Regions from separate parts of the Streptomyces sp. B3I8 genome, predicted to be linked through region 2. Evidence: predicted binding sites of a transcription regulator. Region 2 holds the regulator's gene; the other holds the start of a gene.
What was found. The regulator HrcA, encoded in region 2, represses chaperone genes, less so after heat shock. The targets are predictions, from matches to a motif close to TTNGCACTCNGNNNNNCNGAGTGCNAA.

Region 1: the regulator HrcA is predicted to act here: its motif matches at 2,674-2,700, upstream of groL (chaperonin GroEL).

What each region holds. Positions count from the first base shown of each region.
Region 1 covers NZ_JAUSYN010000002.1:3,170,218-3,175,102, reverse strand. Annotated here, with positions in the region: SAM riboswitch class I at 1-91, shown strand, start outside; gene thrC (threonine synthase) at 110-1,429, shown strand; gene QFZ64_RS16075 (MoaD/ThiS family protein) at 1,528-1,803, shown strand; gene QFZ64_RS16070 (cold-shock protein) at 2,282-2,485, shown strand; gene groL (chaperonin GroEL) at 2,858-4,483, shown strand; gene QFZ64_RS16060 (NADH:flavin oxidoreductase) at 4,795-4,885, shown strand, end outside.
Region 2 covers NZ_JAUSYN010000002.1:2,233,602-2,238,486, forward strand. Annotated here, with positions in the region: gene QFZ64_RS12030 (16S rRNA (uracil(1498)-N(3))-methyltransferase) at 1-528, opposite strand, end outside; gene QFZ64_RS12035 (nitronate monooxygenase) at 525-1,610, opposite strand; gene dnaJ (molecular chaperone DnaJ) at 1,979-3,115, opposite strand; gene hrcA (heat-inducible transcriptional repressor HrcA) at 3,117-4,136, opposite strand; gene QFZ64_RS12050 (MBL fold metallo-hydrolase) at 4,302-4,885, shown strand, end outside.

The sequences.
Region 1 (4,885 bases), 940 kb from region 2:
GCTGATCAATCCCGATCACTCCGCGAGGCTCCCGGCTAGGGAAGGTGCCAAATCCGTCTCACGGCGAGATGCGTCGTGAGGAAGATGAGGAGAAAGGGCCTCGCCTCACATGGCTGTGCAGACTGTCGAAGACACCACCGGCTCCACCACTTCTGCCACCTCCGCCCCTTCCGCCACCGGGTCCGTCGATCTCGGTCCGGCCGCCGCGCTGAGCTGCCGCGAATGCGGCCACCGGGTGCCGCTCGGTCCCGTGTTCGCCTGCGAGGAATGTTTCGGGCCGCTCGAGATCGCCTACGACTTCTCGGGTCACGACACCGAGGAACTGCGCCGGACCATCGAAGCGGGCCCCGCGAACATCTGGCGGTACGCCCCGCTGCTGCCCGTCCCGGCGGACGTGGCGACGAAGCCGAACATCAACCCCGGCTGGACCAAGCTCGTCAAGGCCGACAACCTGGCCCGTGAACTCGGCGTCACCGGCGGGCTGTACATCAAGGACGACTCCGGCAACCCGACGCACTCCTTCAAGGACCGCGTCGTCGCCCAGGCCATCGAGGCCGCCCGTGCCTTCGGCTTCACCACCCTGTCCTGCTCCTCCACCGGCAACCTGGCCGGCGCGGTGGGTGCCGCCGCCGCCCGGGCCGGCTTCCGCTCCTGCGTGTTCATCCCGCACGACCTGGAGCAGGGCAAGGTCGTCATGGCCGCGATCTACGGCGGCGAGCTCGTCGGCATCGAGGGCAACTACGACGACGTGAACCGTTTCTGCTCCGAGCTGATCGGCGACCCGGCGGGCGAGGGCTGGGGCTTCGTCAACGTCAACCTGCGGCCGTACTACGCCGAGGGTTCCAAGACGCTGGCGTACGAGATCTGCGAGCAGCTCGGCTGGCGGCTGCCCGACCAGCTCGTGGTGCCCATCGCCTCCGGCTCCCAGCTCACGAAGATCGACAAGGGGCTGCGGGAGCTGATCGAGCTCGGGCTCGTCGAGGACCGGCCGTACAAGATCTTCGGCGCCCAGGCGGAGGGCTGTTCGCCGGTGTCGACCGCGTTCAAGGCGGGCCACGACGTCGTACGGCCGCAGAAGCCGGACACGATCGCCAAGTCGCTGGCGATCGGCAACCCGGCCGACGGCCCCTACGTGCTGGACATCGCACGCCGCACGGGCGGTGCGGTGGAGGACGTGAACGACGAGGCGATCGTCGACGCGATCCGGCTGCTGGCGCGGACCGAGGGCATCTTCGCGGAGACCGCCGGCGGTGTGACGGTCGGCGTCACGCGCAAGCTGATCGAGGCCGGTGTGCTCGACCCGTCGCTGACGACCGTCGTCCTCAACACCGGTGACGGCCTCAAGACGCTGGACGCGGTGGCGGGCACGGGGCTCACCGCGACGATCCGGCCGTCCCTGGAGTCCTTCCGGGAGGCGGGGCTCGCGTAGCCCCCGCGCGGCCCTCGCGCGGCAGGACCGGCCGTCCCCCCTTCCCCACAGCGCCCCCCTACGGGCACCCTCGCACCCGACCGGAGGTCATCACCCCCATGAGCGTCACCGTTCGCATCCCCACCATCCTGCGCACCTACACCGGCGGCAAGGCCGAGGTCGACGCCGAGGGCACGACCCTCGGCGAGGTCATCGCGGACCTGGAGAAGAACCACACCGGGATCGCCGCCCGGGTCCTGGACGACCAGGGCAAGCTGCGCCGTTTCGTCAACGTGTACGTCAACGACGACGACGTCCGCTTCGAGCAGGGGCTCGACACGGCGACGCCGCAGGGTGCGGGCGTGTCGATCATCCCCGCGGTCGCCGGCGGCTGAGACGGGCGTGGCGGGCGGGACGCGCCGGACGGCGTCCACGTTCCGCGTCCCTTACCCTCGGTAATGCAGATCACTCAGCGTAGAACGAATTACCCCCTCCGCGAGAGAAGCGGAGGGGGTAATTCTGTATGATTGAGCGCGATACAATTGGGGAACGCACCCCGGATTTCCGAGACCGGGCGACGGCAATCTTGTCGGGCTTCCGACAAGAAGTAGCCAAAGTGTGCAGGGCTTTTGCGTCCTATGCGCCTTTTGTGCGGTCCGACTTGCCCTGAATTCGAGCGAATTCTCCGTACATTCCCGACCGGTCGTGCCCAGATTTCTCGTCCGACTGACCTGTTGCACACGGCAGTTGGACAGATACATTCAGCCGCGGTCGACGCGTTCCGGCGCACGCCCCCAACCGTTGGGGGGTGAGGTCTGACCCGGATCCGCGAAGTGCGGATCCGTGCAAGGGCCAGTAATAGGGGAGTTAGGCATGGCTCAGGGCACCGTCAAGTGGTTCAACGCGGAGAAGGGGTACGGCTTCATCGCGGTCGACGGTGGTGCGGATGTGTTCGTCCACTACAGCGCGATCCAGATGGACGGTTACCGCACTCTGGAAGAGGGCCAGCGGGTCGAGTTCGAGATCTCGCAGGGTCAGAAGGGGCCGCAGGCGGACATGGTCCGCGTTGCCGGCTGACGCGCGCGCCGACTGAAAGTTCGACGTGAACGAAGGGCTCGTGGGCACCGTCGGGTGCCCGCGGGCCCTTCGGTCTGTCCGGAACCGGGGCGGCGTCGGGCGCCCGCGGGCCCGCCGGTCCGTCCGGAACCGGGGCGGCGTCGGGCGCCCGCGGGCCCGCCGGTCCGTCCGGGTTCCGCGGGGTGGCGCTTGCACTCTCGGGGGGTGAGTGCTAATCATTGGCGTTAGCACTCACAAGGTGAGAGTGACAACTATGGACCGGGTCGGTGAGGCCCTGGCGAGGTGGGGCAAGGAACCACCAGCCGGTGCCGTCCGTCGCGGGCGCGGGCGCGGTCCGGAGCAATCCACCCCAGTCCGGGAGGACCACTTCACATGGCCAAGATCATCGCGTTCGACGAGGAGGCGCGGCGCGGCCTCGAGCGCGGCATGAACCAGCTCGCGGACGCCGTGAAGGTGACGCTCGGCCCCAAGGGCCGAAACGTCGTCCTCGAGAAGAAGTGGGGCGCCCCCACGATCACCAACGATGGTGTCTCCATCGCCAAGGAGATCGAGCTCGAGGACCCGTACGAGAAGATCGGCGCCGAGCTGGTCAAGGAAGTCGCCAAGAAGACGGACGACGTCGCCGGTGACGGTACGACCACCGCGACCGTCCTCGCCCAGGCGCTGGTCCGCGAGGGCCTGCGCAACGTGGCGGCCGGCGCCAACCCGATGGCCCTGAAGCGCGGTATCGAGAAGGCCGTCGAGGCCGTCTCCGCCGCCCTGCTCGACCAGGCCAAGGAGGTCGAGACGAAGGAGCAGATCGCCTCCACGGCCTCCATCTCCGCCGCCGACACCCAGATCGGCGAGCTCATCGCCGAGGCGATGGACAAGGTCGGCAAGGAAGGCGTCATCACGGTCGAGGAGTCGCAGACCTTCGGTCTGGAGCTCGAGCTCACCGAGGGCATGCGCTTCGACAAGGGCTACATCTCGGCGTACTTCGCGACCGACATGGAGCGCATGGAGGCGTCGCTCGAGGACCCCTACATCCTCATCGCCAACTCCAAGATCTCCGCGGTCAAGGACCTGCTCCCGCTCCTGGAGAAGGTCATGCAGTCGGGCAAGCCGCTGCTGATCATCGCCGAGGACGTCGAGGGCGAGGCCCTGTCGACCCTGGTCGTCAACAAGATCCGTGGCACCTTCAAGTCCGTCGCCGTCAAGGCCCCGGGCTTCGGTGACCGCCGCAAGGCCATGCTCGGCGACATCGCCATCCTCACGGGCGGCGAGGTCATCTCCGAGGAGGTCGGCCTCAAGCTGGAGAACGCCGGTCTGGAGCTCCTGGGCCGCGCCCGCAAGGTCGTCATCACCAAGGACGAGACCACCATCGTCGACGGCGCCGGCTCCGCCGACCAGGTCGCCGGCCGGGTCAACCAGATCCGCGCCGAGATCGACAACAGCGACTCCGACTACGACCGCGAGAAGCTGCAGGAGCGCCTGGCGAAGCTCGCCGGCGGCGTCGCGGTCATCAAGGCCGGTGCCGCCACCGAGGTGGAGCTCAAGGAGCGCAAGCACCGCATCGAGGACGCCGTCCGCAACGCGAAGGCGGCCGTCGAGGAGGGCATCGTCGCCGGTGGTGGCGTGGCCCTGCTCCAGGCCTCCCAGGTCTTCGAGAAGCTGGAGCTCGAGGGCGACGAGGCCACCGGTGCCGCCGCCGTCAAGCTGGCGCTCGAGGCCCCGCTGAAGCAGATCGCGGTCAACGCCGGCCTCGAGGGCGGCGTCGTGGTGGAGAAGGTGCGCAACCTGACCCCGGGCCACGGCCTGAACGCCGCGACCGGCGAGTACGTCGACCTGGTCAAGGAAGGCATCATCGACCCGGCGAAGGTGACCCGTTCCGCGCTGCAGAACGCCGCCTCCATCGCCGCGCTCTTCCTGACCACCGAGGCCGTCATCGCCGACAAGCCGGAGAAGGCCGCCCCGGCGGGCGCTCCGGGCGGCATGCCGGGCGGTGACATGGACTTCTGATCCTCTCCGGGTCCGGCCTCCAGCCGGGCCGGGCCCACCGAGGACCGGACAGGAAGTCCGACGCACGCCGTCGTGGACCGGCACAGGCCGGCACACGCCGACGTTCGAGTGCGACAGAGGGCGGCACTCCCCGCACGGGGGGTGCCGCCCTTCGGCGTGTTCGGCGCCCGCGCCGCACGGAGGCTCGGGAGGTCGCGGTCACAGTGGTGGGGCGGACGGGAATGCGTGGGCCGTACAAGACATTGACCAAGGGGCGCATTGCATGCGCGTGCACATACTGAACGGTTTATCCACGTCCTCGAGGAGCCCGTATGACCGCCCCCGCCGACACCACCACCTCCGGTGCGGACACCTCCGCCTCCCGCGCCGCGCGGATCCTCTCCCGCCCCGTCGCCCTGAACG
Region 2 (4,885 bases):
GTCGGAGTGCAGCACGGCCGCGAGGTCGGCTTTGGCCAGAAGCGCGGCAACCTGTCGGGTCGTCGCCGCGTCCGCGACCTCCGGGAAGCGGACCCTGCGGGACTGCTTGCCCGCCTCGCGCGCGGTGGACCGCCACTTGGCGAGCGCCTTCAGCCCCCGTTCACCCCTCCACTGGGTGACGCAGCGCGCCGCCTGCCAGGGCACGATCGTGTCCACGCCGACCTCGGTCATGGTCTCCACGGCGAGTTCGCCCCGGTCGCCCTTGGGCAGCGCCTGCACGACGGTGATCCGGGGCTGTTCCGGCGGCTCCTGCCGTACGTGCGCCAGGTCCGTGACGACGAGGCGGTCCTTGCCCTCGGCGGCCTTGACGACGCCCTCGGCCCAGCGGCCCCGCCCGTCGGTGAGGACGACGTCCTCGCCGGGCCGCAGCCGCTTCACCGAGACGGCGTGCCGCCCCTCGGGTCCCTCCAGCACGAAGTCGGGTCCCACGCCGCGCAGTTCGTCCACGACGAACACCGGAGCCGTCATCGGTGCGTGCCTCCCGCCGGGTGGGACGGCAGTGCGGCCGCCGCCGTGTCGAGTTCCGCCACCAGCAGTTCCACGAGCTGTCCGGCGGGCAGCGCGCGGGCCAGGCGGTGGCCCTGGCCGGCCCACAGCGCCATGCCCTGCGCGTCGCCCGCCGCCGCGGCGGCGCGGCGCAGCGGCGAGGTGAGGTGGTGGACCTCCGGGTAGGCGGCGGGCGCGTAGCGGCCGTGCTCCCGCAGGAACCGGTTGACCAGGGCGCGCGCGGGTCTGCCGGAGAAGGCGCGGGTCAGTTCGGTGCGGACGAAGAGCGGGTCGGTCAGCGCCTGCTTGTGCAGGCGGTGGGCGCCGGACTCGTCGGTGGCGAGGAAGGCGGTGCCGAGCTGGGCCGCGCTCGCGCCGGCCGCGAGCACGGCGGCGATCTGGCTGCCGCGCATCAGACCGCCGGCGGCGAGAACGGGCAGGGGTATGGTCTCGCGGATCCGGGCGAGCAGGGCGAGCAGCCCGATGCCGGTGCCGTCGTTCTCGGGGGTGTCGCGGTGGGTGCCCTGGTGCCCCCCGGCCTCGACACCCTGCGCGATCACCGCGTCCGCGCCGCACTCCCGCACCGCGAGGGCCTCCTCGGCGGTGGTGGCGGTGGCCAGGACGAAGGTGCCGACGCGGTGCAGGGCGTCGACGGTGTCCCGGCCGGGGGTGCCGAAGTGGAAGGAGACGACGGGGACCGGGTTGTCGAGGAGGACGGCGAGCTTGGCCTCGTAGCCGTCGTCCCGGCCGCTGTCCCGGTCGCCCAGCTCGGTCGCGTACCAGGCGGCCTCGCCGGCGAGCTGGTGGGCGTAGACCTCGACGGTGGCCGGGTCGCCGTACTCGGGCTGCGGCAGGAAGAGGTTCACGCCGAAGGGACGGGACGTCAGTCCGCGGATCTGCTTGATCTCCTGGTACAGGCCGTCGGCGGTCTTGTAACCGGCGGCGAGGAAACCCAGACCGCCGGCGTCACTGACGGCGGCGGCCAGCCGCGGCACCGACACGCCGCCGGCCATGGGGGCCTGCACGATCGGGTGCGGGAACAGATCGGTCAGCGGGGAGGACATGCCCGCATGGTGCCACGTCCCCCCGAAGAGTCCGAATCGACGGTTCCGCCAGCGTTTTCCGCCCCCGCCGCCCGTACCCTCCCCGTCCCCCAGGGGCTTCGCCCCTCCCACCCCGGGCGCCCTGCGGGCGGGGCGCGGGAGAGCTCGGGGGATGCGGCGCGCGGGCGGGTGCGGCGGGTGCGGGCGGGTGGGGACTGCGCGACCGGCCACGACGTACGTGCACCCGCCGATGTACCCCGCCCATCCGAGCTCCCACGCGCCTCGGAGGTCCGGGGGCGCGGCCCCCGGGGTCGGGACGGGAAGGGGTGGCGGAGGCGGGGAAGAAGTCCGGGCGCACCCGGAGGCGGTGCGAGGGAACCCCGGCCGCGTCAGCGGCCGTTGAACGCGTCCTTCAGACGCGAGAACAGACCCTGCTGCCCCGGCTGGAACTGCCCCGTCGGCCGTTCCTCACCCCGTAGCTTCGCCAGCTCCCGCAGCAACCGCTCCTGCTCGGGATCGAGCTTCCCCGGCGTCTGCACCTCGACGTGCACCACGAGGTCCCCACGCCCCCCGCCCCGCAGGTGCGTGACGCCCCGCCCGTGCAGCGGTACCGACTGCCCGGACTGCGTGCCGGGCCGGATGTCGATCTCCTCCAGGCCGTCCAGCGTCTCCAGCGGCACCTTCGTGCCGAGCGCCGCCGCCGTCATCGGGATCGTCACCGTGCAGTGCAGGTCGTCGCCGCGCCGCTGGAACATGGAGTGCGCGGTCTCGTGGATCTCCACGTAGAGGTCACCGGCGGGACCGCCGCCCGGCCCGACCTCGCCCTCCCCGGCGAGCTGGATGCGCGTGCCGTTGTCGACACCGGCGGGAATCTTCACCGTCAGCGTCCGGCGGGAGCGGATCCGGCCGTCGCCCGCGCACTCGGGGCACGGGGTGGGCACGACCGTGCCGAAGCCCTGGCACTGGGGGCAGGGCCGGGAGGTCATGACCTGGCCCAGGAAGGACCGGGTGACCTGCGAGACCTCGCCGCGGCCGCGGCACATGTCGCAGGTCTGCGCGGAGGTGCCGGGCGCGGCACCCTCTCCGTTGCAGGTCGTGCAGACGACCGCCGTGTCGACCTGGATGTCCTTCGTGGTGCCGAAGGCCGCCTCGTCGAGTTCGACATCGATCCGGATCATGGCGTCCTGGCCGCGACGGGTGCGCGAGCGCGGCCCGCGCTGCGACGCCGTGCCGAAGAACGCGTCCATGATGTCGGAGAAGTTGCCGAAGCCGCCGGCGCCGAAGCCGCCCGCACCGCCCCCGCCGCTCTGCGACAGGGGGTCGCCGCCGAGGTCGTAGACCTGCTTCTTCTGCGGGTCCGACAACACCTCGTAGGCGGCGTTGATCTCCTTGAAACGCTCCTGCGTCTTGGGATCGGGGTTGACGTCCGGATGCAGCTCGCGGGCGAGCCGCCGGAAGGCCTTCTTGATCTCATCCTGCGACGCGTCGCGGCGCACGCCGAGCACGGCGTAGTAGTCCGTGGCCACCTTAAGACTCCGCCAGGATCTGTCCGACGTACCGTGCCACCGCTCGTACCGCTCCCATCGTTCCCGGGTAATCCATGCGTGTCGGTCCGACCACGCCGAGTTTGGCTACTGCCTCGTCGCCCGAACCGTAGCCGACGGAGACGACGGACGTGGAGTTGAGTCCCTCATGGGCGATCTCGTGACCGATACGCACGGTCATGGCCGAATCCTTCGCCTCGCCCAGCAACTTGAGGAGCACGACCTGCTCCTCCAGCGCCTCCAGGACGGGCCGGATGGTGAGAGGGAAGTCATGTCCGAAGCGGGTGAGATTGGCGGTGCCGCCGATCATCAGCCGCTCCTCGGTCTCCTCGACCAGCGTCTCCAGCAGCGTGGAGAGCACCGTGGCGACCGTGGCGCGGTCCTCCGGTTCCTCGAACGCCTCCGGAAGGTCCTGCACGAGCTGCGGCACGTCCGCGAAACGGCGCCCCGCGACCCGGCTGTTCAGCCGCGCCCGCAGGTCCGCGAGCGAGGCCTCGCCGAACGGCACCGGGCAGTCGATCATCCGCTGCTCCACCCGTCCGGTGTCCGTGATCAGCACCAGCATCACCCGCGCGGGGGCGAGCGACAGCAACTCCACGTGCCGCACGGTCGAACGGGTCAGCGAGGGGTACTGCACGACCGCCACCTGCCGGGTGAGCTGCGCGAGCAGCCGCACCGTGCGGGCGACGACGTCGTCCAGGTCGACCGCGCCGTCGAGGAAGTTCTGGATCGCCCTCCGCTCGGGCGCCGTCATCGGTTTGACGCCGGCCAGCTTGTCGACGAAGAGGCGGTAGCCCTTGTCCGTGGGGATGCGCCCGGCGCTGGTGTGCGGCTGCGCGATGAAGCCCTCGTCCTCGAGGGCCGCCATGTCGTTGCGCACGGTGGCCGGGGAGACGCCGAGGTTGTGCCGTTCGGTGAGCGCCTTGGAGCCCACCGGCTCCTCGGTGCCCACGTAGTCCTGGACGATGGCGCGCAGCACTTCGAGCCTGCGTTCACTGAGCACCGCGCGCACCTCCAGAAGGCTGTCCCGTTGGCTACTGTGCCTGGCACTCCACGTGCGCGAGTGCCAACATCCCCGGTCCAGTGTACGGCCGGGGGGTACGGGCCGGGCAAGGGCGGGGCCTGCGATGCCGTGCCCGGCGACCGCCTCTGGGGCTAGCGTCCCGGTATGAGCGTGCTGTGGGAGGACCGTGCGGAGCAGGCGTCGGGGTGGGAACGGGTGACGGCCCGGGTCGGGCGGTGCCGGCTGCCCCGGTGGGACTGCACCGCCGGGCTCGTCGTGGGTGAGAGCGCGGCGCTGCTGGTGGACGCGGGGTCGAGCGTGGCGGAGGGCGGGTGGCTGCGGGAGGAGGCGGAACGGTCGCTGGGCGGGGGCACCGGGACCAAGACCGGCACCGGCACGGGTCCCGTGCGCCGTGTGACGCATCTCGCGCTGACCCACCCGCACTTCGATCACGTCTTCGGTGCGGCGGCGTTCGGGGACGCGGAGGTGTTCGGCGCGGTCGGCATCGACGTGGCGTACACGGCGCGCGGCCGGGAGGAGTTGCGCGCGGACGCCGTACGCAACGGGCTGGCGGAGGACGCGGCGGCCGAGGCGGCACGCTCCCTGGTCCCTCCCCGCCACCACGTCCGCGGCGAGTGGACCCTCGACCTGGGCGGCGGGTTCACCGTGCTGCTGGCCGACGTGGGCCCCGGCCACACCGCGCACGACCTCGCGGTACTGGTCCCCGCCACGCCCTCGTCCCCGAAGGT